3 regions of the Peribacillus sedimenti genome follow, and region 3 is predicted to be linked to each of the others. Evidence: riboswitches for the same ligand, from Rfam matches in the RefSeq annotation. Region 3 holds a riboswitch; each other region holds the start of a gene.
The links. A riboswitch is a leader RNA that binds a small molecule or an ion and turns the genes downstream of it on or off. The one in region 3 is predicted to bind glycine.
Positions count from the first base shown of each region.

Region 1 (9,903 bases), 1.6 Mb from region 3:
CGCCAATTCTTTATAGAATTTTTCAAACCATTCTTTCTGCTTGTCATCAGTTTTTTCAACAGCTGAAAGCCCTGCTGCGTTGCGCTTTGCAATTTGCTCGTAATAAATTTCAAGCGGCTTTTCAATTACATCCAGTGAACGGTTGACAATTCCAGTTTCAATCTCTTCCGGCTTGTCTAATACACCGCGAAATTCTTCTTCAACAAGAACCTGGGCTTTCTTGGTTTCCCAGTCGATGTTCACGATGTACCCAAGCCCTCTCGCCGGGAATTTTGGATCTTCTTTGATGGTCAGTACAACAAAATCTCCGCTGGTCAAAGTAATTTTCCCGGTATCCTTAAAAGAATACCGGTCAATCATGACCAGCCTGGATACACCTTTATTTGTCCTGTGCATGTCCGGTGTAATCTCAAATACCTGGGGGAATAAAGAAATGTCTTTGTTCAACCTTTCGACATTAACCTTCATATCTTGCTTAATTACCACTGACATTGCAACCTCTCCTTTAGCTCTATCTCTTCTGTCTCTATATGCCGCGCGTCTATATGTAGTCAATAGATCATCTTTGTAAGTATCATGTTCCCTAAATCTATCATACGAAACCCCCTAAATCAATATATAGTATATAATTTATTTTTTAACATACTACATATTGTGTTATCGGTCATGAGAATTATTTTTGTCAAACACAAAAAAATATAAATTCATAAGAAATATGGAGATAAAGATCATTTTTTGTTGGAAATTCAGTTATTTTTAACATATTTTAAGAGTTGCTTTTTTGGGGATTACATTGACATCTTGTATAGCCTGTCATATATGCGCAAGGGAGTTTACAAGTACTAAAAATTTTATTGAAATTCTCCAGTATCTTTCTAAAAAAAATAAGCGGTGTGAACCGCTTATTTCATTACCGATGATTATTACCGCATAAAATTCCATTCATTGCTTTCGTATTTAGTTCTGGCCAGAGCCATTACCTCTTCTGCCTGTCCCTCAGTTAGTTCATACGGCTGCAGATCAATCCCGAGGCCTTCGGCAAATCCTTTCTTGAAGGCTTCTTTTGCTTCCTGTATATCGATTTTCCTGGACGAAATATCGTTAATGGCTACCGCTTTATTGTGAAAACTCTTCATCATTCGCTCTTTGACTCTTTCGTTAGGAAATTTAAACATGCTGAATAATTTTTCATCATCAAGATCCAGCAGTATGGAACCATGCTGCAAAATGACACCTTTCTGTCTCGTCTGTGCACTCCCTGCTACCTTTCTTCCTTCCACTACCAGCTCATACCAGCTCGGTGCATCAAAACAAACGGAAGATCTAGGCTCCTTCAAAGCCGCTTTTTCTTCATCCGTTCTTGGGACTGCAAAGTAAGCATCCATACCTAAATTACGGAAGCCCATTAGAATACCTTCAGATATTACCCGATATGCCTCCGTTACATTTTTCGGCATTTCCGGATATTCTTCCGTCACGATTACGCTATATGTAAGTTCATGCTCATGTAATACTGCCCTTCCTCCTGTGGGCCTTCTGACAAACCCCAGGCCTTGTTGATGCACTTGTGCTAGGTCAATTTCTTTTTCAGCCTTTTGAAAATATCCGATCGAAAGAGTAGCCGGGTTCCAGCCATAGAATCTGATGACCGGCGGTATTTCCCCCTTGCTATGCCAGTTAAGCAACGCTTCATCCAGTGCCATATTGTACGAAGCAGAACAGTCTCCTGAATCAATAAATCCCCATACTTGTTTTTCCATTGTAATTCAACCCTCTTCATTGCAGCAGTTTAATGAATCCACATAGTAGTGTAACAAAAATTACGGCAAATTTAAAAGAAAGCGATTAAGGCAAAAATAGCCTTTATAAGATATGTTATTAATTTTGTGTTTCTAAGTCAGCGATTATATAATAAAATATGTTTGTACCATTTATAGAGAGAAAGGGGATTGCTTGTGTTATATTTTTTAATAGTTCTGGTTTCGGCTCTTATAGCCTACTCGTTATTTAACTTCATCAGTCAGCGCCGTGCTGTGAAAACACTGACTCAGGAAGAATTCATTCAAGGTTATAGAAAAGCCCAGCTTATTGATGTGAGAGAAGCAAATGAATACGAGGCGGGCCATATTTTGGGCGCGAGAAATATTCCGCTCACGCAGATGAAGACCAGATTAAAGGAACTTCGACAGGACAAGCCTGTTTATTTATATTGCCAAAGCGGATTGCGCAGTGGAAGGGCAGCGCAAATGCTAAAACGCAAAGGATACAATGATTTGTACCATTTAAAGGGCGGATTTAAGCAATGGCAGGGCAAAATTAAAACTAAACATTAAGAATCCATGATGCAATGGATTCTTTTTTTATTCCTGCCTGTGCAGCTCATAAAGAAACCGGGCCTTGCTAAAGGCCCGGCTGGAGATTATGGTTGGTACCTTAGAACTGGCTTACGAGCAGCCAGAGTCTCATCCAATCGTTTTATGACTGTTGTATGAGGCGCTTCCTGAACCACTTCTGGAGTTTCTTCCGCCTCTGTAGCGATTTGAATCATCGCATCTATAAATGCATCCAGAGTTTCCTTTGACTCCGTTTCAGTCGGTTCAATCATCATGCATTCCTCAACGTTCAGAGGAAAATAGATAGTTGGCGGATGATATCCAAAGTCAAGCAGGCGCTTGGCAATATCCAGGGTACGGACGCCGAGTTTCTTCTGTCTTTTGCCGCTCAAAACAAATTCATGCTTACAATGCCTGTCATACGGCAGATCATAAAATGGCGCTAATCTTCTCATCATATAATTGGCATTGATGACTGCATTTTCCGTTACAGCTTTTAAGCCGTCAGGCCCCATTGAACGAATGTACGTATATGCCCTGACATTGATCCCGAAATTTCCATAGTACGGCTTAACTCTTCCAATGGATTGCGGCCTGTCGTAATCAAGGAAGTATTCTCCTTCATGTTTGACTACCAATGGCTTCGGAAGGAATGGGATTAAATCTTTCTTGACTCCCACAGGACCAGACCCTGGGCCTCCGCCTCCGTGCGGACCAGTAAACGTTTTATGGAGATTTAAGTGAACGACATCAAAGCCCATATCGCCAGGCCGTGCTTTTGAAAGGACGGCATTCAAGTTTGCCCCGTCATAATATAGCTTTCCGCCGGCATCATGGACGATTTCGGCCATTTCGAGAATATTTTCTTCAAAGAGGCCAAGCGTGTTCGGATTTGTCAGCATCAATGCTGCGGTATCCGGCCCTACAACCCTTTTCAAGTCCTCAAGGTCTACCAGCCCGTTACTGTCCGACTTAACGGTGACCGTTTCAAAGCCCGCCACTGTTGCAGAAGCTGGATTCGTACCATGGGCTGAATCAGGAACGATTACTTTGGATCTCGCTGTATCTCCATTTGCTTCATGGTACGCGCGAATCATCATAAGCCCTGTCCATTCTCCATGGGCTCCTGCCGCTGGCTGCAGGGTAACCTGGTCCATGCCTGTTATCTCCGTTAAATGCTCCTGTAAGTCATACATTAACTCAAGAGCACCCTGTACAGTATGTTCTTCCTGATAAGGATGAATATGCGCGAACCCATTCATGCGGGCAACATTTTCATTTATTTTCGGATTATATTTCATGGTACAGGAACCAAGCGGATAAAATCCTGAATCCACCCCATGATTCCTGTGGGACAAAGCAGTGTAATGCCGCATAATATCCAACTCGGAAACCTCGGGCAGCGCTGCTTCTTCGGCACGGATATAATCGGCAGGAATCAGCTCCGCTAGCGGTACCGCCTCTACATCCATTTCCGGAAGGCTGTAGCCTATCCGTCCGGGTGTGCTAATTTCGAAGATTAAAGGTTGATCTTGCTTATTCATGGCCATCCCCCAATTCTACAGCGAATTCATGTATTTCCTCTTTGGTTCGCAATTCTGTTACAGCAACCAGCATATGGTCCTTTAATTCTGGATACACCCGGCCTAAGTCGAACCCTCCGATTATTCCCTTTTGGTATAAACTGTCACTTAATTGCTTGTATGAGCCTGGCAGTTTTATGACAAACTCATTGAATGAAGGACCTTCAAAAACAATCTCAATCCCTTTTGCCTTTAACGCATTCTTAGCGTAATGGGATTTTTGAATATTTCGTATCGCCATCTCCTTGACACCCTGTTTCCCAAGAGCCGTCATCGCAACGGAAGCCGCAAGGGCATTCAGCGCCTGATTGGAACAAATATTGGAGGTAGCTTTGTCCCTGCGGATATGCTGCTCCCGGGCTTGAAGCGTCAACACAAACCCGCGTTTCCCATTTTCGTCCACCGTCTGCCCGACAAGACGGCCTGGCACTTTACGTACCAGCTTATTAGTCACCGCAAAATAACCACAGTGCGGTCCTCCAAAAGCAGAAGGAATACCGAAAGGCTGGGCATCCCCTGCAACGATGTCTGCACCAAGCTTTCCAGGAGGCGTTAATGCCCCTAATGCAACAGGATTGCTCGACACAACAAACATGGAATTTTGGGCATGTATAACCTCTTCCATTTCTTTAAGCGGTTCAATTCGGCCAAAGAAATTTGGATATTGTACAATAACGCCTGCAATTTCATCATTGATTAATTCTTTCAATGAATCTAAATCTGTAACTCCATCTTTATATGGAACTTCAATGATCTCGACATTCTGGCCTTTGGCATAAGACTTTACAACATCCCTTGATTCCGGGTGAACAGCCTTTGATAACAATATTTTATTTCTCCGTGTCTGGCCGGCACTAAGCATAGCCGCTTCAGCTAAAGCTGTTCCTCCATCATACATGGATGAATTTGCTACATCCATTCCTGTCAATTCACAGATCATGGTCTGGAATTCGAAAATTGCCTGCAGTTCACCCTGCGAAATCTCTGGCTGGTATGGTGTATAGGCAGTATAAAATTCCGAACGGGAGATTACATGGTCCACTATAACAGGGATATAATGATCATATACCCCGGCCCCCAGGAATGATGTATAACTCTTTAAATCTGCATTTTTCGCCGCCAATCGAGATAATTCCTTTAATAGAGCCGGTTCTGATTTTGCCTGCTTGATGTTATATTCCCCTTTAAACCTCACACTTTCAGGAATGTCACTGAACAGCTCTTCCACTGAAGAAACGCCGATTGCATTCAGCATTTCGCTTTTATCCTGCTCTGTCATGGGCAAATAACGATGTTTCATAAGATATCCTCCCTTATTTTCGCGGCCTTTTATAAAATGGAGTCTCCGTTACAACGGCTTTCAGCCTTTTGCCGCGGATCTCTACCTGTAATTCATTGCCAATTCCTGCATACTCTTTGTTTAGCAAGGCCAGCCCTACATTTTTCTTCAATGTAGGTGACTGGGTCCCCGTGGTTACCTCGCCAATCAGCTGATCACCAGCATAAACCTGATAACCATGGCGCGGGATTCCGCGGTCTATCATTTCCAGTCCGACAATCTTCCTTGGTGCGCCATTTTGTTTCTGTTCCGCAAGTATTGCCTTTCCAAAGAAATCAGCAGTTTTATCTGGTTTTACAGCAAAACCAATCCCTGCTTCGATAGGAGTGATGTCCGATGTCAGCTCCTGGCCGTATAAAGGGAGATTGGCTTCAAAACGAAGGGTGTCACGTGCACCTAACCCAACTGGTACAACCCCCTCTTCCCTTCCCGCTTCCAGTATCGCCCTCCAAAGTTCAAGCGCATCCCCACTCTGGCAGTATATTTCAAAACCATCCTCTCCTGTATATCCCGTTCTGGATATCAGGGCACTTTTTCCATTTAGAAGAACATTTTCTTTAAATTTAAAAAACTTAATTTCACGTAAGTCCGTATTTTCTGATAATTTTTGAAGCACCTTTTCAGCAAGCGGGCCTTGCAAAGCTAATTGTGCAATATCGGATGATACGTTCGTTAGTTCGACATCCTCGATCAGGTTTGTTTGCAGCCAGTTGAAATCCTTCTCCGTATTCGCCGCATTCACCACAAGCAAATAATCGCCATCACTTTTCTTATAAACGATCAGGTCGTCAACCGTACCGCCATTTTCATAACACATGGCAGTATACTGTGCATCTCCTGACTGAAGTTTTAATAAGTCGTTGGTTAGCATTCTTTGAAGGAAAGCTATGCTTTCAGGACCTTTGACTTCGATTTCACCCATATGGGAAACATCAAAAAGTCCAGCACTGGTACGTACCGCCTCATGCTCATCTTTGATACCCGAGAATTGTACAGGAAGCTCCCAGCCCCCAAAATCAATTGTCTTTCCTCCATACTCTTTATAAACCTCGAATAATGGCGTTCTCTTTAATTCGGACAAAGTATTCCCTCCTCAAGCTTTATAATTTCTCATTTTCCTTTTTACCGTTGCTGCTGGCACCATTTACTTGCAGTGGCGATTCGTGTCGCAGGAAGAGCTTAAAAAACATGATTGATAGATTGATGAATGGTCTCGTCCTGTTGCAAAAAAAAGGACAGAGAAACCCCTTACATCAATAAGAAGTTCTCTGTCCTGGTACCTGAAAGTTTACCCGGGCCGCCATAGCAACAACCCTATATGAGGTTTTCCCCTTTGGTGTCCGTTTCCGCAGATTGGAAACAGTGCTCTCCAGAGCCGCGTCCAGCAAGAGTTCTTTTGCCTGAGAGATTCACTTTTCAGCTTGCTCCTTCGGCGCTACATTGGTAGTCTCTCCCCGTGCCTTCATTCGCTTATATTAACCTTTTAAAATGGCCATACTATAGGGCACACGGACTTTCGAGGAGCAATTTTATAACCGCCCTCTGATTATTCCGGTCCACATATTTTATGGCACACTGAAACTTATAATACTAAATTCATCCTACCATTAAATTTGAAAAGTCTGCAATCTTTTTTCAACAAAAACTAACAATAAGACGCAAATTTTAATATATCGTTCGTGTTTTTCAATCGTGTAAATAAAGAAAGATAGCAACCAGTATTATATAAGATTGGGGGACCCACGGTGAAAATTAATGTGAGTTTCGATGATGATTGGGCAAACGAATTCCTGGCTAAATTCTCAAATGATGGACCATGGGGGAACTGGGAACTATACAAGCTGGCCGTAGAGGTTGAAAAGCATTTGATTGTCCCAGAATTTGAGGGGCTGCAGGCACCTAAGCATTTGCCCCAGCTCAAGGCGCTCCCACACCAGCTGGAGGCTGCCCGACAAGTAGTGGAAAATATGAACGGAAAGGCAATACTTGCTGACGAAGTCGGGCTTGGAAAAACAATTGAAGCTGGTTTGATATTAAAAGAGTATATGATTCGCGGACTCGTTAAAAAAGTATTAATCCTGGTACCTGCCTCCCTTGTGACACAATGGGTATTTGAATTAAACACCAAGTTCCATATACCGGCAGTAGCACAAAGAAAAAGCTATGTATGGGATTCATGCGACGTGATCGTTTCGTCTATCGATACAGCCAAGCGGGAGCCGCACAGGCAGATTGTATATGAACAGGACTACGACCTTGTCATCATAGACGAGGCACATAAACTGAAAAACAATAAGACCAAAAACTATGAATTTGTTCAAAATCTGAAAAAGAAGTTTTGCCTCCTTCTTACTGCGACACCTATTCAAAATAAGGTTGAGGAGATATTTCATCTTGTATCCCTCTTAAAGCCGGGGCATCTGGGGAATGCAAGCCTGTTTTCGGAAAAATATAAAGGCAGAGGACGAGACATATATGAAGATAAGCATTTAAAAAGCCTGGTCAATACTGTAATGATCCGCAACAGACGTGCCGACACTGGAATTGAATGGACCAAGAGGTATGTGGAGACTGTAATTATCGATTTTTCACCGTCAGAACAGGCTCTGTATGATGCGGTTTCGGCTTTTAAACCTGCGACTGTAGAAGGCGCAGGAAATATGTTTTCAGCGATGACTCTGCAAAGGGAGGCCTGCAGCAGCCGTGAAGCGGTGTTTTATACATTACGGAATATGTGGCTGAAATTCGAGAACGGTCCGGATGAATTGCTTGATCGGCTTGAAGAGCTTACAGAGATTGTCAACGCAGTTGAGCGAAACTCAAAAGCAGAGAAAGCACTGGAACTGATTAAAAAGATCGATGATAAAGTCATTATTTTTACAGAATATCGTGCTACCCAGTTATATCTACAATGGTTTTTAAAGCAGAATGGTATCACCTCCGTACCTTTTCGGGGCGGGTTCAAACGCGGCAAGAAGGACTGGATGAAGGATTTATTTCAAAAAAATATTCAAGTCCTCATTGCTACGGAAGCTGGAGGGGAAGGAATAAATCTTCAATTCTGCAATCATCTTATCAATTTCGATCTGCCCTGGAATCCCATGAGACTGGAACAGCGGATAGGACGTGTCCACAGACTTGGACAGGAGAAGGATGTCATGATTTATAATTTTGCCACAAGAAATACAGTGGAGGAACATATTCTAAGATTGCTATATGAAAAAATCAATTTATTTGAAAAAGTTATTGGTGAACTGGATGATATTCTGACACGGCTGGACATTAAGAATATTGAGGAATACCTAGTGGATGTGGTCGGCGCTTCAAGGACCCAAGGAGAGATGAAAATCAAAATGGACAATCTTTCCGCGCTCATTCAATTCGCACAAGATATGAAGGAGGACGAACAGCGTGCATCAACAAGAAATTCATGATTTTCTGGTTAAATACTTTTCTTCAAATAATTGCGAACTCATAGAAAACAGGCCTGGCTACCTTACCATCCAGCTTACTATAGAAATGGATAAGGAATTAATGAACCGTCCATTCTACTGGCATTACCTTGAGACTACAGGAGGTACGCCCAATCCAATGAAGCTGACGTTAATTACCGACCCAGCCTTGGCCCCAGAGGATGTTAAGGGAGATGTAGTTCATTTCGGCTCCCCCAGGCTCCATCAAATATTCGAGTCGACTACAAGGCTTGGAGGTTTCATAAGACTTTATGAGGATACCCGTTATTATCCACCGGCCAAATATTCACTTTTTCCATGGTTATGTATAAATGTTAAGGTGTCTTATCAGTGTGACAGAAAAAAGGACGTTTTCAATTCCGTCGGGCTGAACCTTATTACAGGTGACATTCGTGACGATTTTCACAATAAGGTTCTTTCATTGCCGGTAACGCCAAAAATACCGGACTTTTCTTTCACGTTATCCCCGCTCATCATGCCGAAAAGCGGGCTTGCCCGTCTTGATTCCTTTATAAGGCGGACATTTCAGGGAGACGACCATAGCTGGGCTGAGGAAGCCATACACCGCTGGAATAAGGACCTGGAGCTGTTGGAACATTTTTATGCAGAGCAGGAAGAAAAGAGTGAAACCTATTTCACCGAAAAAGAAGCACTTCGCGCTCAGTATGAACCAAATATTAAAATATCTGTAATCAATGGAGGTCTATTTTATCTGACCGACCGAGCCGTATAGCTGAGAGATATAAACAGATCTACACATGCTGTTCCAGTGGCGGATGACCAAAGGAAAAACAGCCCTTTTCAGCAAAGGACTGTTTTTCTCATTTTCTTTTAAGAATCAGCATGAGTGAAAACGGAATCATCCCAAACCAATGGCTATATAATGTTTCTCTCGATTTTTTCCTGTTTTCTTTTCTCATTTTTTTATCTTCACGCGGCAATTCCAGATACCTTACAATTTGCTGTGTGAGAAATTTAATTAAATCGTTTGTTTTCATGTGCATACCACCCATTAAGGAGTATGTACAAATTCTGCCTGTTTTATTCTTTCCTTGATTTCCTCTGCTATGAAATCGATCGTTTTGCCAGTTGTATCCACGATGAATGGAGCTTGCCGATAAAGGGGCAGCCGATCTTCAAATAAAGCAGGGAGCTGAAGGATTCTCTCTCCGCTA
Region 1 covers NZ_CP143547.1:3,833,903-3,843,805, forward strand. The annotation lists gene V1500_RS18840 (vitamin B12-dependent ribonucleotide reductase) at 1-492, opposite strand, end outside; gene V1500_RS18845 (biotin/lipoate A/B protein ligase family protein) at 924-1,760, opposite strand; gene V1500_RS18850 (rhodanese-like domain-containing protein) at 1,950-2,333, shown strand; gene gcvPB (aminomethyl-transferring glycine dehydrogenase subunit GcvPB) at 2,420-3,877, opposite strand; gene gcvPA (aminomethyl-transferring glycine dehydrogenase subunit GcvPA) at 3,870-5,216, opposite strand; gene gcvT (glycine cleavage system aminomethyltransferase GcvT) at 5,230-6,336, opposite strand; glycine riboswitch at 6,634-6,721, opposite strand; gene V1500_RS18870 (DEAD/DEAH box helicase) at 7,001-8,689, shown strand; gene V1500_RS18875 (YqhG family protein) at 8,667-9,461, shown strand; gene V1500_RS18880 (YqzE family protein) at 9,550-9,726, opposite strand; gene V1500_RS18885 (shikimate kinase) at 9,741-9,903, opposite strand, start outside.
Region 1: it holds a riboswitch for glycine, as region 3 does, so the genes downstream of both, gcvT (glycine cleavage system aminomethyltransferase GcvT) here and V1500_RS11045 (ACT domain-containing protein) in region 3, are expected to answer to the same signal.

Region 2 (9,903 bases), 940 kb from region 3:
GCTATGTATGGAGTATTGCAGATGGTCCTCCCAAACTCCAGCTTGAGCAAGCCTTCTGTGTTGTTTTTTTATTAGAAAAAACGTAAGACTTATTCATTAAAACTAAGTACCAATGTAGAAAATAAGTATAAAGTCCTGGAATCAATTAAGTAATTTTAAATAACATTACTGGTAAACAATGAATAAGGCAATAAATGATTTACGGGACAGCGAAGGCGGGTAACTGTTATGGGGCGTTATTGAAAAATAAACGCTTTTAGTATTGCTGTTCTCTTTTCAGGTCCGTGCATATACGTTTCTACTGTTCAGGTTGCTTTGCCCTATATTTTCCTTGTTTGATAAACGCCAGTATTCCAGCTATTAAACACGAAATACTGTTTCCAAATAAAAAAGTATAGGGATTAAAATACAGATAATTCAAATGTATGTCTTGCCACCAATTCAGCCAACTACCCATCGGATAATAAAGTCTACCTCTAATCATTGATACAAAATCCGATTGAAACATCATTGATAAATAGCATAAGAACAGGGCAGTAGATACAATTAGAAAATTAATCAATCTATTCTTTTTTAACAGAATGTCATATATTTTCATCGAAATGACAAAACAAAAAGAAAGAAACAGTAATAATGATACAAAAATATACGGAATATGCGGGTTACCATTGCCAGAAATTCTTTGAGGAGAAACAGTCATTAAATCATATATAATATAAAAATTTAAAGCGTTAAACATCAAACAGATAAACCATAATACAGAATTATTATTAATTAGGTTCTTACTTATTAACAGATTTAAAAGTTTAAACGTGATATAAATGCCAAAGGTAAGAAACCCATATAAAATAAAAAATATTAACATATCAGGTAATCCGCCTATCAAATCTTTCATTTCACTCCCCCCTTTATTTCTTTAGTTCATTAAATATTTTTCCAAAATTCACCATATGATTAAACGTAATTCAAAAGCAGTGAAATCTCATTGCGATTGTGAAATCCACTGCTTTTACTTGATTTTAGTATGCTGTTTCCTAAAGGGTACTCCAACAAATGCCCTATTACCAAACAAACGGAATTAAGCTGGAAGTCTTTCGAATATATCCAGGATATTCATCTGGAAACATGTCAATTAAAGCTTTTTCTTCTATACGTATACGATAACCAAATACGATAATGAAAAAGACAAACGAAAACAAAGACCCTGTCCAGGTATTAAAAGCAAGTCCAATACCAATGAAGGTTACTAATAGTCCTGTATAGGAAGGATGTCGGACAATTCGGTAGGGACCACTTTGGATAATTTCTTGCTTAGAGTCAACAGAGACTACCAAAGAGAAATGTCTTCCTAATGCCGTTACAGCCCACAATCTAATGCACATTCCGACAATAATTAAGATCGAACCCAGCTCTGAATATGCAGTATTTACATAACCAAGTTTTAAAAAGTTACATAGCTGATCAATAGCGATACAGATGAAAATCCCAAGAACAATGAACCTAACAGAACCCTTATCTTTATTTTCAGATGCTACATCTTTTCTTTGAAGCTTAGTTTTAATAAAAATTGCAATCTCAGATAAAACCCATAAATAAAATATAATTTCTGCAATCAAACCAATTTCCACCATTTACACCCCTTTTTTCCATTATACATTTGACATTTATGTATTTGAATTGTTTTTGGTATTAGTAATTCGTAATTTACAAGGCTATATATAAAAATCAGGCAATGATCTAACTTGAAAATTAACTAAGAACAGTGAGGAGGTGGAGGATTTTTGATATATCCCAAAAATATGCTGACATTTCTCACGTTCGTCTTTCAATTTTAATTTCATACCAATCAAGCCCATATCCTATATGTTTCCGGACTTGTATAAATTTTTCATATGTCCAATGTTAGAGTCAGTTTTGCATTTAGATATGGCAAGAAATTAAACGCAAGAACCTGTTGTTGTGCCAGTTATTTCACAGTCAGCAATCATGCCATTAAAGTCATAATAAAAAAAACGCGCTAATCCTTTTGGATCAACGCATGCATTAACAAAGCCACTCACTTAGCAGTTTCTTAAAACCGACGATCTGAGCATTAGTTTATAATTTAATCTTTTCTTTCGAATGTATTATTTCTCCTGCCGTACACATACATAACGAATAAAAGTGCAAACCATAAAGGTGTCATCAATACGGATAAACGTGTTGCTTCCGCGAATAACATAATAATTAAGATAACCACAAATAGAGCGAGCACCACATAATTCATAAAAGGTGTGAATGGTGCTTTAAAAGTTGACTTTCTTCTTAGATCAGGGCGAGTCTTTGAATATCGAATATGAGATATTAAAATTATGCTCCACACCCAAAAGAAACAAATCGCACTGATGGTGGTCACAATGTTAAAAGCTTGTTCTGGAACCAGTTTACTTAAAAGAGCTCCGATGGAAACAACGACTGCCGATGTAAGCAAGGCGTTACTAGGGACATGATTTTTATTCAATTTAGCAAAAGCAGCCGGCCCCTGTTTATGCTTGCTTACGTTATATAAGATTCGGCTCGTGGAAAATAATCCGCTATTACAGGCTGAAGCTGCAGATGTCAAGACTACGAAATTGATGATCCCCGCTGCAACTGGTATCCCCACCAGACCAAACACCTGCACAAACGGACTGCTGGAGGCATTCAATTGATTCCACGGATTGATGCACAGGATGACGAAAAGAGCACCTACATAGAAAAATAGAATTCTCATCGGAATCTTATTAATCGCAGATGGAATGTTCTTTCGCGGATCCGCTGTTTCCGCTGCAGATACACCTACTAATTCCACCCCGACATAGGCAAATACAGCCATCTGAAAAGATAGCAAAAAGCCGGATGCTCCGTTCGGAAATAGGCCGCCATACTCCCAAAGGTTCTTGACAGATACAGTTCCCGTGTCCGTTTGGAAGCCAATCACAAGCAAAATGATCCCAACAACAATTAAAGCAATAATGGTGATTACCTTAATCAAGGCAAACCAAAACTCTAACTCTCCAAAAAGCTTAACTGTCAGTAAATTAAGGGCCAGCAAGATAAGTAAACAAATTACAGCTGGTATCCATTGTGGGATGTCGAGCCAATATTGCACATACATCCCGACAGCAATGATATCAGCCATGGCGACCATTATCCAACAGAACCAATATGTCCATCCGGTCACAAATCCTGCCCATGGTCCAATATAATCAACAGCAAAATCTGTAAATGATTGATAACCTGCATTTGACAGGAGCAATTCCCCCAATGCCCTCATAACAAAAAACACAGCCATTCCTATGATCAAATAAGACAATAGGATAGATGGACCTGCTAATTGGATTGCCTTGCCTGAACCTAAAAACAAACCAGTGCCAATTGTTCCGCCAATTGCAATTAGTTGTACATGCCTATTTTTCAGATCCCTCTTTAACTCTTGCTGCTCCACGTTTCATTCCCCCAAGATGTAGTTTAATAGCGATATTTGTAAGGATTTTTGTAAGTCCAAATCATCTTTTTCAACATAAAAAAGAGATTGGAGTACTCCAATCTCTCTTAGAAGTGAAGAATAAAAAATAGCCATTTATTAACTCTCAGGTTGAATAACAAACGGTAACCATTTATTCCTGTCCTTTTGCCTGAGATTGTGAACCCTTCGGCGCCGCAAAATATGCGATCTCTCCAGAAAATGCTCCTGCTAGAGTGTGACCCCTAACAATCATCGCAATCTTTGTATTTAATTATAATATTTAAGCGATATATAGACTTTTACATCTTTAGCCTTTTCACTTTTATTATTATAACATAACTTCTATGAATGAAAAAAGAAATATCACAGCACACTGTTTGCTGTAACAAATTTATTGATGAAAATCGAACCGGTGAATAACTGGCGATGTATGATTACAAATGTTTTAAGTCAGAAGCCGTACCGCGAAATAACCATTTCTCTTCTATAAAACGGAAGTGCTTGCTTTCTTTAAATAAAAACTGTGTGTTCCTAAAGAGATGAAAAGAACAGTAAAACTATACTCATACAAGCAAAAAATACTATTACATCCTCAAATGTTCGATCATCTAAAAAAAGGAAAGCCACAAACATGGCTCTCCTTCTAATACTTATATTCTTTTTGCACCTAAGAATTTCGGTTTCCAATATGAGTTATTTGTATAAAAGTATGATACACCTTTTGAGGATGATGAATTGATCACTTTTCCGCTGCCTACGTACATAGCAACATGAGTTGGTCTGGACGCTTTAGTGGGCGCATAGAAAAGAAGGTCTCCAGGCTTTAAGGAACTTGAACTCACCCTTGTCCCTTTTGTGTACATGTCACGTGCTGTACGAGGTAATGTCTTACCCGCTTTTCCGAAAGAATATTTGATCAAACCTGAACAATCGAATCCGCTTGGCGTAATTCCGCCCCATTTATATCTTACTCCCAGATTGTTTTTTGCGACTGAGATGGCCTTTGTATGATAAGTTGCTGCTTCTGCTTTTTGTGTCTCACCCATTGCCGTAAACCCCATGCTTAGCGTAGCTGTCATGGCTAGGGTCGCGATGAATTTCTTTAACAAGATTGTTTACCCCCTGGTGTGAATTGATAAACCTACTATACTTGATTTTGTATAACAATAGCATCACAGGATAATTACAGTTATATTACAAAAATAATGGTGCATATCCATATTCTGCAAAAATGTGTTTCTAAGCTGCTCCAGCAAAAGTAAGTTGAAATAAGGGGATTAGTTTACTAAAGTTGAAGCCTGGCAATCTTTTTTTATTGGAATAGAATCGTACAGGAGGCAATAATGCAGTCCAAGTTTACATATAAAATTTTTAAATTTTTTGCCTTCCTGCTTCTTTTTGCAGCAGGATCTATAATCCTCCATAACATTATTACCAAAAAAACAACAGAAATCCGAATATCGGAATATGAACCTGCAATCAAAAATGAACTTAAAAAATATTGATTAGATACATATACGCCTGTACTGCTGGCAATCATGTATCAGGAAAGCCATGGCAAAGGGAATGACCCCATGCAGTCATCCGAATCAGCAGGATTAAGAAGAAATAGTATTGCCAGTCCAGAGAAAAGTATCAAACAAGGAGTTTTTAATTTTAATGAAATGTATAAGTACGGCCGAAAAAGGAGAGTGGATTTAAATACGATTATACAAAGTTATAATATGGGGCCCGGTTATATTGATTATGTGACTGATAATGGCTTGAAGCACAGTGAAACCCTGGAAAAAGCCTATTCCAAATCCCAGGTGGAAAAGTCTCCTTCTTTGTATACCTGCGGCAAGGATATAGGAAATTTTAGATTTCCCTATTGTTTTGGAGACTTCACTTATGCCGATAAAGTGAATGACAAACTGTCCTAATAAAAACAGAGCTTATATAAAACTTCCTGCTGGCCATATATCAATACAAAACTGAAAAAGAAAGATAGACCACCGCTAAAAAGGTCCATCTGATTAGGATGGACCTTCTGCTGTTTAATTCAGATTCTCTAATTTAGTATCTGCGTCTAAAATCAATTCACCCTTTTTGACTTTAATATTACGCTGTCCTTTCAATGGATCGGCTTCAATCGGCTTCTTACTTGCTACGAATGTTAAATTCTGCAGTTCATGATATCCGTCTTCTGCAAATAAATATACATACGGATAGGTACTTTCCAATGTGGTGTTCATGGATTCTATCACAATATCATTTCCTGGTGTTCCAATTGCATTTATTATTAAAATTCCGGCATCATCCAATTTTTCGTAAGTGAGCGAAAAGAACTCCTTTGATATTAAATGAAAAGGAATCTGATTTGTATTATGATAAGCATCCAAGATAATCACATCAAAGTTTTCTTTCTGCTCTGAGAGAATTTTTCTTCCATCACCAATCTCTACACTATCCCCTTCATATTGGAAATATTTCTGGCTTACCTCCAGCACCGTTTTGTCCAGCTCCGCTACTTTCACTGCTTTACCGGCATTCTCAAACTGACTCGTTAATGAACCGATGCCATGTCCGATCATAAAGATCTCTTGACTCTCGGGTGCGAATGCCTTTGAAATCTTCCAAATATTTCTCGTATAATTCAGCACTAGTTTGTTTGGAGTTCGCATATCCATTATTCCCTGGATTGAATCATCATTTCCAAACGTAAGATATCGATAATTGCCTTCTTGCTCCTCAAAATGATCCGTTTGGTATACCACAATATCATGATACAAACTGTTGGTGTGATACATGACATCATCTGGTTGAGTGGAGGTCCACGCAAAAGGGATGCAAACAAATATAAAGGAACACAACAGCAATACCACTCGCTTTAGTGATGTACCAATGGAATAAAAACAGTATGCAAGTAAGATTAAGCATGAGAAAATGCCGATTACTGCATTTATATTCGTGATTGGAATCAACCAAAAGGTGGTCACTAATGTCCCCATTACGCTGCCCAGCGATGATGCGGTATGAAGATTCCCGATTAAACGCCCGCTAACTTCCTCCTCTAACCCATCTTTCATAAGGACAGTCCCTATGCTGCTGAATAACACATTCGGAATGAAATATAAAATGACCACACCAATAAACGTGCCCCCGACGCTTGAAAAAGACGACAAATAAGGAAATGACATATCTTTAATGGCGGGAATCATAGAAACAGAAACTAGTCCCATAAAATATAATACTTTCAATATTTCCTTGTTTATACTATCTTTATCAGAAACATAACCACCCGCCATATAGCCAATGGTCGAGCCAATCAAAAATACTGCAATCACAATTCCCCAAGTGTAAACCGTATTCCCAAAAGAGGGTGCGATCAACCTGGTCGCCGTCATCTCCAAACCCATGATCACAAAACTAACGATGAACAGGTTCATATAAACAACTTTATTCATAGTAAAAGCTCCATATTCTTTACCGTTTATATACTGGATACCATGTATGTATTAATTAATATATACCCTTTTCTTTTTTTCCAAAAATAGCAGCCGTTTCAATGCCGAATAACTTTTTTGAAAATGATTGAAGCTTACTAACACTATTATCAATAGAATATTTATCAGTTATAAAAATTTCAGATATTTTTTTTACCGTCTGTTCAATCAAACCACCATAAATGTTTACCCTAATAAAATATTTGGGTGGTTTACTCTATTTTTGTGGAAATAATCCATTACTAACCAAAACTTATTATTCCTATTAAACTAATAATACACAAAAAGAAAACGGAGCTGCTAAAATGCAGCTCCAAATCATACTGTAACTTGACTCTGTAATTTCATAGGAAAAAACTTAGAGTACTGCCCGTTATTCTGACCGAGCTTTTATCTTAAAAGATCTTTTTCGTTCTTATCTCTTAGGATTTATTTTTCGCTAAAGATTTATTGCCTGATGCGAACCAGCCTAATAGTGCGATTCCGACTAATACTCCATAGAAAATCAGTGTCCAAACTGTACTGTGGGGAAAATCATGATCCAGGACACCGATATCCTCGTGAGCAAGAGTAATGACTGCTAGTTTGACTCCAACCCATGCCACAATTGCATATGCCGTTGTTTCCAATGCCGGACGTTTATCAAGAAGCTTTACAAACCAGGTGGCTGCAAACTTAATTAAGATTAAACCAGCAATACCGCCAAGAACAACAACAATAAACTGTCCTCCATCCATGCCGCCAAAATCATCAAGCGGCGAATCCGGAAGTCCAAGCGCCAGAGCAACTGCAGCAAGAATCGAATCAATCGCAAAAGCGAGATCCGCTATAGCAATTTTTCCTACCGTTCCCCAAAAACTCTTACCTGCAGCTTCCTCTTCGTCTTCTTTATGGATATTTTCATTTTCTTTTCCAAACCGTGCCTGAATGACATGCTTTAACCCTAAATACAGGAGATAAGCTGCCCCTATCGCTTGGATTTGCCAGACGTTTGCGATAAATGAAATGGCAAAAAGAGCACCGAATCGGAACACGAAGGCCATTATGATTCCGTAAGTAATGGCTCTTTTTTTCTGTTCTTCGGGTAAATGTTTGGCTATAACCGCCAATACCAGGGCATTATCAGCCGATAACAATCCCTCTAATGCGATTAATATTAACAATGCCCAGGCATATTCCAGCCAAATTGACTCCATTGGCTCTCTCCTTTCTCAAATGTGATGAAATTGCACTAAATCGAATTACTCTTGGGTGCCACAAGTGGAAGTAATGAGCAGGAGGCATTTATTACAGCAGCTGCTTCTTTTCCTTTTAATAAATCAAGGTCCCTTTTCATTTCTTGTTAAGAAATTCACCTACATTTTATCAATACCTTATCTAGATGGCAGATAAACTTTTTACATGTGGTGTTTTTTTCATGCCTTCTTGATGTAATCTCCACCATTTGCTACTCCTGACCATAAAAAAGGCAACAGCTTGCTAAATGTGCAACTACATATTATTATTCCGAATCACTGCGAACCTAATTAAACTAAATATGCGTAAAATGTTGACATTCCCTTAACGTTGTCTATATTTAGTATTAATTTGCATGGCCATGTAATCAATGCTCCATTATATTAATTACGATTAGCACATTATCCAATTGTGGCATTCCTCACAAAGTAGTACGATCAAAATTGAATAAGGTTTCATTTTTTTAATCCACCCTTTCGTTTTAACAACAGAGATTCTGCTTTCCCCCATACTCAAGATAATTAGCTCACCACAAAGACCATCACTAACAGATAAAAATTATCCCTAATAATTCCGGATGTTTGTGACAGAATAATAAAAGACAATGTAAGGAGGAGTGCAATTTGAAATCCCCAAAAAATGCAAATAATCTGCGTAACCAATCACAGCAAAGAGCAACAGAATTTGACTTACTAGACAATTTTGGAGCATCTGGGCAGCCGCGCATAAAGGATGATACCGGAGTCGGGCCAGAAACCCAAACTCGAAACGGTGAGGCCTTAACTAATATGCCAGACCATCTATAAAATGAAAGTAAGAATACAAATAGACCTGACTCTATAGGCAGGTCTTATCTTAGGGTAAGTTAAGCGTTTAATATTAACGACACAATTGCACTTCCTCAGCAGTAATTTATTCGAATAGATATGTAGTGGCGTAACTCCACACGGACGTTACATAATTTCAAGCCGATTGTATGATTCATGCTAACAGTCTCTATAAGAAAAATGGTCAATCATGAAAGTCGCCGCGTTTTATGTGAAATTCGGTTGATATTCCATCAGCCAGCAATCGTGATATTCACCCTCATGCAGCTCATGATTCGGTAATTTTTTGACTTTTATAAATCCACATTTCTCATAGCATTTTATCGCTCTCATGTTTCCGGTTCGCCGGTCCATCACGATCCTTTCTGCTTTTTCATGCTCTAGCAAATAGGAAACCATACCTGACACAAGCATGCTTCCAATCCCTTTATTGCAATACTGTGTTTCACCTATAAATTGGTCCATTCCATAAATATTTTCGTTAAAATATCCATATTCTTTCTGTGTCAGGGTATCTAACGAATAAAATTGAACATATCCTATGTCTTTACCCTCATATTGTACAATGCACATGACCGTCTCGTCTTCTGGATCGTAAAACACTTCTGTCACTTTGTTCAGATCAAACGGATTGTCCCTCCCCTCATAAAATTCCAGAATTGATGGATTGGAAAGCCATTTCACTAACAGATGTTTATCATCTTCATCTAATACACGAACTGTTATTTTTCCGGTTTTGAACAACATAAATTTCCTTCACTGGCCTTTCTATTTGTGATAAAAGTGGGTTACACGAGCTGCATATTCACCACGTTTTATTTATCTGACTAATCTCATTAGAAAAATGAAAATCTAAGTATTCAATTCG
Region 2 covers NZ_CP143547.1:3,165,465-3,175,367, forward strand. The annotation lists gene V1500_RS15640 (hypothetical protein) at 299-895, opposite strand; gene V1500_RS15645 (methyltransferase family protein) at 1,062-1,631, opposite strand; gene V1500_RS15650 (amino acid permease) at 2,105-3,466, opposite strand; glycine riboswitch at 3,635-3,713, opposite strand; gene V1500_RS15655 (C40 family peptidase) at 4,138-4,596, opposite strand; gene V1500_RS15660 (lysozyme family protein) at 5,026-5,409, shown strand; gene V1500_RS15665 (fused MFS/spermidine synthase) at 5,524-6,933, opposite strand; gene V1500_RS15670 (TerC family protein) at 7,395-8,168, opposite strand; gene V1500_RS15675 (hypothetical protein) at 8,832-9,014, shown strand; gene V1500_RS15680 (GNAT family N-acetyltransferase) at 9,243-9,782, opposite strand.
Region 2: it holds a riboswitch for glycine, as region 3 does, so the genes downstream of both, V1500_RS15650 (amino acid permease) here and V1500_RS11045 (ACT domain-containing protein) in region 3, are expected to answer to the same signal.

Region 3 (9,903 bases):
ATTAAACTAGGGCAAAACGACACATTGGAAACTTCGAAGATCGGTTACGGCATGAATTACAGGGATTATTCATGTGAGCATTAAAGTACCTACGGCCTTGCCCTTATTTCATTCGAGAACGGTAAATTCGAAAAGATGCTCCAGTGATGTTTCCAGTAAAAAGCGGAAAAAAAGGCTCTTACTGCCTAAACTTCTGGTTTCGACAGGCATTATATAAAAGCCATAACATGGGCAGAGAGATTCAATCGCTCTGTCATTTTTTTTGCGGAAAATGTGTAGTGCTTATCGTTACATGAAGGGAATCTTTGTGGTCGGCATGTGCCTGGCCAAGGGGCTAAGAGCTCTTGTTCATGGCTTGATTCCATCAACCGTTTCAGGAAAAAAAGTTTTGAAATTTTGTCCGAAGAGATGAAATCTTTGTTTGAAAGGCGTTCCTTTCAGCCCGAATCCTTAATACGGCTGTCTGAGGCCAAATGGACATTTTTCTGCCATCGCTTATACTAAACACACTGGCATAGTGGCATAATCACATACCAGAGTTGTGAAACTTGATGGGAATCAAAAATGCACTATGCACACACATTTGAGAAGGAAGGTAAGAATTTCATTCCATGTTGGTTTTAGAAGACTTTTTTATAAATTTCTGCATTTTATGCACAGGCATTTTCCTGATCCATCATTATTTCCTGAAAACAACATTCCCTTCGAAGAATTCGCTTCGTTGCCGTATCAGGAAAGGGCTCTTTCACGGGACATTCGGGATTGTCCTTATGCATTTTGGCATTCAGTTGCAGGATGGAGTGCTGATTGACCTTAGAATCGTCCCCATCATGATCGCTGCAACTGTAGGCGGCAGGGCAGCTGGTTTTACGGCGACCGCGGTCATCCTCGCATTCAGGCTATCATTCTACCCCCTCTCGCTTGCATCCCTTAACAACATTTATGTGCTGGGATTATCTGCGTTGCTGTTTACCTTCATCAGCACGACTGACGTGAGCATGAAGCGGAAATGGAGGCGGATGCTGATTACGTTTATCCTCATTTTAGGTTCTACCTTTTTCGTGGTAATCCCGGAAATCAACACCGCGGTGATACTCTTTTTGCAGTATGCGATCGCAGTGGCTGTTGCTTCCTATGTGGCATTTAACCTTAAATTCTATCTATCGCGGAACGACGAGGACTATGCAAAATTCAAATGGGAATCGGAGAAAGACCCTTTGACAGGTTTAAACAACGTGCGTTCGTTCGAGCGAAAGATCCAGGAGCTGTATGGCCATTCAAAAGAACATCGGGGAAACTTGTCGCTGATGATGATCGATATCGACCATTTTAAGAAAATCAATGACACCTATGGGCATCCGGCCGGGGACAAGGTCATCCAAAAAGTGTCGAATATCCTGCTGCTTTCCGCTGGGTCGGATGCATTTGTTTCCCGTAATGGCGGGGAAGAATTCAGCATCCTGGTACCGGATTGCGATCGGCATAACATGTGGCTGATGGCAGAAACAATACGGAAGGCAGTGGCGGAGAGCCGGTTTAGAATCGGAAATGGGCATGACCTGCGTGTTACCGTCTCGATCGGCTTTGCATCCAAAAACGACAATGGCCCTGAAGCGGTGTCTGAACTCATAAACAGGGCAGACCGGGGTCTGTATAACTCCAAAAAATCGGGAAGAAACAAGGTCATGATGGCTTTATAAGGATTTGATAACTTACCTACCTGTCAGTTTTATACATGACAGGCTACCTTGTGATAAGCAATGTCATCAGTTTATGAAAATAGATACCGATTCCGTGCACCCCTGCAATGGCCTTTGTTTTTTCTGAAGAAAGTAATCGCTCTCCAGTTTTAGAGCAGAAAAATAAATTTGAAGAAATAGTTTCCTATTTCAAGAGTTTAATAATTAATGGGTGAACTAAACCCCAGTTAATTGACTTTAGGGGAAGTAGCCCCTGTACTTAAACTTATGGGTGGCAAGAGCTGATGATTCCGAGCTGCATTTTTTCTGCAGCTTTTTCTTATTGTGCTAACGGGGCAGTCTAGATTAATAACAGTTCTTCTGCTATTGGACAAAAATGGTAAAATCAAGGTGATTAGGGAGGAAAAGATAGGAGGGAATTATTAGGGATCTTTTTAAGTTTATTGGTTGTCTCAGCAAATTTTAACGGGGAAAGTGAGAACTGGATAGCTATATTAGATTTAGAAACTGAGAATGGTGAAAGTGAAATTAAAAATTTCGAATAAAAGTTTAAAGGAAAAGATATTAAGGATATAAAAAATCATGAATTTAAAATTAAAGCACCAAATTATTCTTGCGGTTGAAAAAAATTAGATGATGGAATGTCATCTAAGGGTTTAAGCGTGGTGATTATATACCAACCTAATAATATGCTTTTAATAAATATGTCCGCTTAGATGGCTGAAACATGCTGCAAATGCGACATTTCCCATGTTGTGTTGTTTTAAGTAGAAGAGTCATAATATTTACCCATCTGGTTCGGAAAAGTCATTGACCACTGTTTTGTGTACTGTTATAATTTCATTATTATTTTTATTTTTACCAATATAGCAGGCGATGATCGTTGTGGATAAAACTATAACGGGAGCAGCTTCTGGAGAGACCGCAGTTTTTGCGGCGCCGAAGGATTCACAATCTCAGGCAAAAGGACAGAAGAGTAACTTACTTTTATAGGTTATTCTGCTGCTTGTCCGAGATTGGAGACTACTCCAATCTCTTTTTTTTATACTAATTGTACGAGGTGAAGGACATGACGAAACGTGCGGTAGTAAGTGTGGTAGGAAAAGATCAGGTGGGCATTATTGCAAGAGTGACGACTGTATTGTCAGACAACGGAATCAATATTCTGGATATAAGCCAAACGATTTTGCAAGATTTTTTTACTATGATGATGATTGTTGATGTATCTGGATTCGAAAATTTGGAACTTTTGCAATTATTGCTTAATGATGCCGGAGATGAACTCTCTCTGAAAATTAATATACAGCTTGAAGAAATTTTTCAAGCCATGCATCGGGTATAGGAGGACAATATGCAAATAGGCATCGATGAAATGATGGAGACGGTTCGGATGATCCAGATGGAAAATCTGGACATTCGGACTGTGACAATGGGTATAAGCCTAAATGATTGTTCGGATAGCGACTTTGAGAAAATGAACAAAAAAGTGAATGACAAAATTATAAGCTATGCCGGCCGACTTAAAGAAGTAGCTGAGGACGTGGCAAGGGAGTATGGGATTCCAATCATTAATAAACGTATTTCCATCACACCGATCGCTGAAATACTAGGCAATGCTACAAAGGAGCAAGCGATCGAACTTGCTAAAACTCTTGATCAAGCTGCCGTAACGCTAGGTGTTGATTTTATCGGAGGATTTTCCGCTCTTGTACATAAAGGAATCACAAAAGGAGACCAAACCTTGCTTGATGCGTTGCCGGAGGCTTTAAGCGTAACCGAACGGGTATGTTCGTCGGTTTCAGTGGCAACTACAAGAACCGGCATTAATATGGACGCTGTGCGCCAAATGGGAGTGATTATCAAGGATGCTGCTGAAAGAACAAAGGACAAGGATGGAATGGCATGTGCCAAACTTGTCGTGTTCTGTAATCCAGTTGAGGATAATCCGTTTATGGCCGGAGCTTTCCATGGAGCAGGCGAAGGTGAGGTTGTCATCAATGTCGGCGTAAGTGGACCTGGAGTGGTATTAAGCGCATTGAAACGCCATCCTGACGCTGATCTGGGAGAAGTATCAGATGTTATTAAAAAAACCGCGTTTAAAATTACCCGAGCTGGTGAGCTAATTGGGCGGGTAGTGGCAGAACGGCTTGGTGTACCATTCGGGATCATGGATTTATCGCTTGCGCCAACCAATGCCATGAACGATAGTGTTGCTGAAATACTTGAAGAAATAGGATTAGAGCGGGTAGGGACCCATGGAACCATTGCCGCTCTTGCTCTTATGAACGATGCTGTGAAAAAGGGCGGCGCCATGGCAAGTTCCTATGTAGGCGGGCTTAGCGGCGCATTCATCCCGGTAAGTGAAGATAATGGCATGATTCGCGGTATCATCGATAAGGCCCTTACTCTTCCGAAATTGGAAGCCATGACATGTGTATGCTCAGTTGGTCTTGATATGATTGCAATATCCGGTGAAGTTACACCATCAACCATATCAGCACTCATTGCTGATGAGGCTGCAATCGGCATGATAAACAAAAAAACAACTGCTGTACGCGTCATTCCTGTTCCAGGTAAAAACGAAGGCGAGATGGTTGAATTTGGCGGTCTTCTTGGCCGTGCACCGGTAATGGGCGTAAATCCATATAGCTCTGAAAAATTAATAAGACGTGGAGGCCGTATTCCAGCACCGCTGCAAGCTCTCATTAATTGATGCTCTTTATATATTGTGGACTTGCCATATCGGCGAGTCCATTTTTATGTTAAATCTAAGTTGCTTTATCTATTGTTGTGTTAACGGGTATTGGATTCCGGTGGAATTGCTCCCGGTCATTTGTAAATGTAATTTTTATCCTTATAAAGGAGAAGATTCATTTAAGATTTTCAAGGAAGTTTAAGTCGTAAACACATCCCACCAATGATTGCCGTTCCACAAAAAAGAGCCTGCTGTGGCTCTATCAAACCGTTATTATTGGGTATTCATCATAAGTTCTGTCGTCGAGTATCCTACCGAAGCGATGTTTTTGGACGCCGCCCCACTGTTTAAAAAAGAAGGCTACATCTTCTTTTTCACACTTATCTCTTATATACCGTACCCAGTCAGCTTCTATGGGTCTTGCACCGGGTCCGGATTCTCCCCCGACAATAACCCAGTGAATTCCTTCTAAATCCAAATTAGTGAGGGGTCCAATCAGTGGCTCACAGGATAAAAACCGAATAAAAGCGGGAGTCTTTCGTAAATGATTAACCCTAAAGGTCACATCATCGTTTTCTACACTAGTGCCAGCCCAAATATTCGGTGCCCACGGTAAATTTGGAGATAACTTTAATAACCGTTCTGATCTTTTTGTTAAGAATTGATATGTATGCTGAGGGGTTCCTATCATGGTATTAAAAACCTTTTGAATAAATTCAAGGGGAACTTGTTTATGGAATAAATCTGACATCGAATTTACGAATACTTTTCTCGGTTTTCTCCATTTGTACGGGAGGTCAATTAAATCATAATGAAGAGTAACATTAAAACCATTTTTATAGCGTGGATTTCCCATAGCAACCAGTCTCTTTGCCATTCGTTCGGCGTAACAGTTTTTACAACCCTGTGATAACTTGTTACAACCTGTAACTGGATTCCAGGTTGCATCAGTCCACTCAATGCTGGAGTTACCTGCCATAATAATCCCTCCTTTCAATCATTATAACAGAAGACCACGGGACATTCTGTACCAGAAAAGATACTTTAATTCATTTTATAGAATATCTAGAAACCGCAAAAACCCCTCGCGAATTTTGTAAGAACACAATATGCTGCTGGGAGGTTCTTTTTCGAGATTTTGTGGATAGGTTAAAAACTGGAAAAACTTGAAAAGTATGTCTCTAAGGTAGATAAATACCCATGTCGGATAAGTAGATCATAAACATCTGCATAACTCCTCTCGATACTAGGAAACGAACGTAGTTAAAGAATTACATTTTCACTCTTACCAAACGAATCAGCTGAACTACTAACACAAAAAGTACTCAGCATTACTAAATGCATCATCACACTCTTCTATAGTAAAGACATTATCATACTAAGTCGTTAGTACTTGTTACGACGGAAGTGGTGGAAATAGTGAGGTTCGTAAAGATTGTCAGTGTTGAAGGAGTCTCGAGGCGTTAGCGACGAAATTCTTTTCCACGGACGTGTCCTCCATAGAAGTCTCTATCATAATCACGACCAAATTCGTTAAGTATAATTTCATCTCCTGAAAAATTTATAAATTCTGTTTATCTTCTGTTGATTGGACAAGTATATAGTTTAGAAATCCTTTTTTTTATTGAATCATTTTGGTTTTAATACTCCTGTAAGGTGGTTTCAAAGATTGTATTTCATATTTACTATTACTGTATTATGGAAGGACCAAATGCTCTCTAATAAAATGAATATATTATTGTATACGTTAGCAATGAAAATTTTTGTTCTGCGTTTCAGAGTTATAAAAGTGGTATTTTTATATATAGAATAGCATTGCGTCAAATAAAGATTTCGTACTATAATCCAAGTAAAGGACCTATTTGTTGTGTTTCTTATTTCCATTACTGGTCAATACTATATAACCACTATTTAAACAGCAGTATTCAAACCAGAAAGACAATCCCGCAACCATAAAGTGTTATAGCCTTCCACCCAGTATTAATAATATCTATTTTTAAGTAGTGAGAAGGATAAGGATCGAAAAGAACTTTTTGGTTACTACCTCCTATGATAAGCGGCTTCCTCGAATAGTTCGGCAGAGACTATCTTTTCTTCTTCTGAAATTATATCCAAATTCATTCATTGATATAAACTTCATTGAGTATGACGGTCTCTATCATATTAAAAATATGACCAGGAACTCCCTGGATATTACTCAGTATAAAGGTACGGTGAGCAGGAAAAATCTGTTTAGATAAACGCAGCTCGTTACCTTTGGGATTTACATTTGATTACATATCCAAAGGATAGGGGTTTCTAAAAACTTAATGCTTCCATCCTCTTATATTGTTATTTTTATTAGAAAATTGCTTCGTTTGTACATTCTTACCGAAGAGTTTCGTGTTTTAAGACTTCCTGTGCGCTATTCTTCTTTGCTGAAACTACTACAAACACACTGTTATTAAAATGATGTAAAACAGTAAATCTACTTACATTTTGGGTTCAAACGCTTGCCGTATTATATTGCATAGTAACTAACTGGTTTTTATTCTACTCATAAAATATACATACAAGGCTTATGAATATACCTGCATAACTAGGTATCTTTTATGTAGAATGAAAGTGATTTATATATGCTGAATTTTGTTTCCTTGAATAAGTTCACATCTTAGGAACATAGATTATGAGACAGTAGTTAAGATAATTTGAACAGTGTCTTTATGCAATAACCGTAAAAAGTCGTTCAAAATTACTTAATATTAGGAGAGAAAGTAATGACTGAATTCTTTGATGAAAGAAAAGCGATAGAGTTGGCGATAGCGGATTTGAAAGAACAAAATAGAAGAGATTATGAGCTGTATCTTGAGAGCAGGAATGTCCGTAACAAGGAAATTGCGGTTTATTTAGACCGTCTTCGTGAATTGGATGAACGAGATAAGGAATTGATCCTCCTTGCAAGGGGTATCCAGCATAAAAAGGCAGGTGATAGCTCTGCTCCACACTCCATAGAAGAATGGCTGATGCGTAAGGAATCAATGTTACAAGAGGCAGAGAAAAGGGAACAGGAAGCCGAAAAAAAGGTGCAGCAGGCTGAACAGCGTGAGAAGGAAACAGAAGAAAAGATCCGAAATTTGGAGGAATTTCATCAGCAATTGAAATTACAGGAAAAGCAGGATAGTGTCCAGGAAAATATAAGACAGGAAAACATAAGAAAACCGAAACGTATCAAAATAGTCCCGACAGAGCGTGTTGAGCCAATAGTGGTGGATTTCTTACAAGAAAGGGACAGGCAGTTAAAAGATATTCAAACGCATGTACAGGAAAAGACCGGGGGCTCTTGGGTAAATTTTGGTGAAGTAATGAAAAAGATCATGGGGCGCAATCCCAAAGTGAGGCGCAGTCACACAAGAGGACTCTATAGTCTGGACAAAAATGCTAATAATATTGATGACAATGAAGAAACATCAGAGGGATAGGTTTCTTTTTGAAAACGATAACCATAGTTGGCCACTTTTAGAAAAAATGAATGAACAGCAAGTACAGCATATAAATAACAAAAAACCGCGCTTTCTATTTTATGATCTGATCCCATTACCTTCCTTAGGTCGAGTATCCGGATCAGATTTACCACACTGTTCCTTAAATTTTTTCTCCGTATCTAATATCTCCACAGGAAATGAAATAGAATTACACCGGAATCACTCCCGGTTATCTATTGTGCAGCCATTCTTTATTCCTAATAATAGTATCTAATTCTGGGTAATTGAGGCGAATTCACTAAGTCAATTTGTGGTGTTGCCGTTTCCTGGCTAATATTTGCGTAGATGAATTTTTTGTTCGAATAATTAGCTTTCATGGCTGAATCACCATAAAACCTATGTGAATGTCTATTTTATGTGATTAAACGCGTTTTGACTTTTCCTACCATACTATGTTTATATGAATCTGTATATCGGAGGGGTAATCTTGACTTACGAACTGTATTAAAATGTAATTTTAATGAGTCTCTTTACACTGAATGTGTTGGCGGACTACTTTCGGATTAATAATTTGTATGGGTTTTTTGTGAAATATTTAACCAAACATTACTGATTTAATACATATCTATTCTTCAGATATTTCCAGCCTTTTACAATCAAAAAGACGCTAAAGAGGAGGAAGACAAATGTTAGCAACCGAAACACTTCACTTTACAGTACTGGCTGAGGCCATGCTTCAGTCCATAAGCAACGTTGTGCCTATCTCATTCGAAAAGAAGAGTGCTGGTGCCATAGAAGATCATTTGCATTTAGAGTTTGCTGTACTCATAGGCCTCACTGGAGAACTTAAAGGGAAATTTATATTCAAAGGGGAACCGGCTGTTTTTAGTGCCATTGGTGAATCCATGTTTGGTATGCCTCTTGAAGGGGAGATGTTAGTCTCGTTTGCGGGAGAGCTGGGAAATATGATTTGCGGTGGATTATGCACTAACGTTTCCCAAAATGGAATCATAATAGATATTACTTCTCCAACCATAGTGGAAGGTTTATCTAAGATATCCGGGATTAAAAAAGGGATGGAAATTGTAGTGGATTTTACAGGAAAAGGTCAATTGTCCTTAAATCTTTTATTGGATTAAAACTCTATCAGAATCCTTAGCATTAAACGTCCAAAGTAAAGGAAGTTATGATAATATTAATGTAAACCCTAGTAAAAAAATAAAGGTTAGAATGCCATCAACAATTGAGGTAAGAAATGAAGATTTATCGGTTAAAAAAGGATTATCGGGACCTATATAAAAGGGGAACTAAGTTCTTTCTTATATCGCATTCCGAATTCATTGGAGTTAAGGAGTTTGTATTACAATCGCAAGACTTGTTGGGCAAGATACATGTAAGTGATGAAGAACTAATAAGTTATTTCCTACCTTTGAACTAAAAACATTTCTTATACAGGAGAGTACATAATGAGAGAATTAATTTACAATTGTTTCATCGATGCCTTAGGAATGCCGCCGAATGACGAACAAATCGACTCTGTGATTGACAATATGCCAGCAGAACTGCGTACACTGGCAGAACAACTGGGCGAAAACGACGATGAAGTTAGAGAGAAAATTTATACCTGGGTGAATGAAAATATAAACGATTACTTATAAAACCGGAGTTATAATACACTGCAGGAGGGTGGTTCCTTGCAGTTAATGTTACATAAGAAATTTGAAATGTGAATATCTAGATTTATTAGTCCTCGATATACATAATCGGGGACTATTTTTTTTGACAAGAATTAAATGAAATTTTAAGTATTTGTTATCGTAATAACGCCTTTGCAGAAAAGGGTATTTTTTATATTTAACGAAATTTATATGAGACAAAATTCTATGAATGGGATTGGAGTGTTTTATGTTCTTCCCGAGTTCTGGATTTGTAACAATTAATGGATTGAAAGCCCGACTATGATCCCAATATTGCGTTGCAATTTTAGCATACCTAGGATTTAAACCTTTGGGTCCATTGGGAAGTCATTTAAGCGTAAATATTACTC
Region 3 covers NZ_CP143547.1:2,226,996-2,236,898, forward strand. The annotation lists gene V1500_RS11040 (GGDEF domain-containing protein) at 612-1,700, shown strand; glycine riboswitch at 2,604-2,682, shown strand; gene V1500_RS11045 (ACT domain-containing protein) at 2,770-3,042, shown strand; gene V1500_RS11050 (PFL family protein) at 3,052-4,413, shown strand; gene V1500_RS11055 (DUF5131 family protein) at 4,658-5,374, opposite strand; gene V1500_RS11060 (hypothetical protein) at 7,152-7,853, shown strand; gene V1500_RS11065 (chemotaxis protein CheX) at 8,543-8,995, shown strand; gene V1500_RS11070 (hypothetical protein) at 9,323-9,514, shown strand.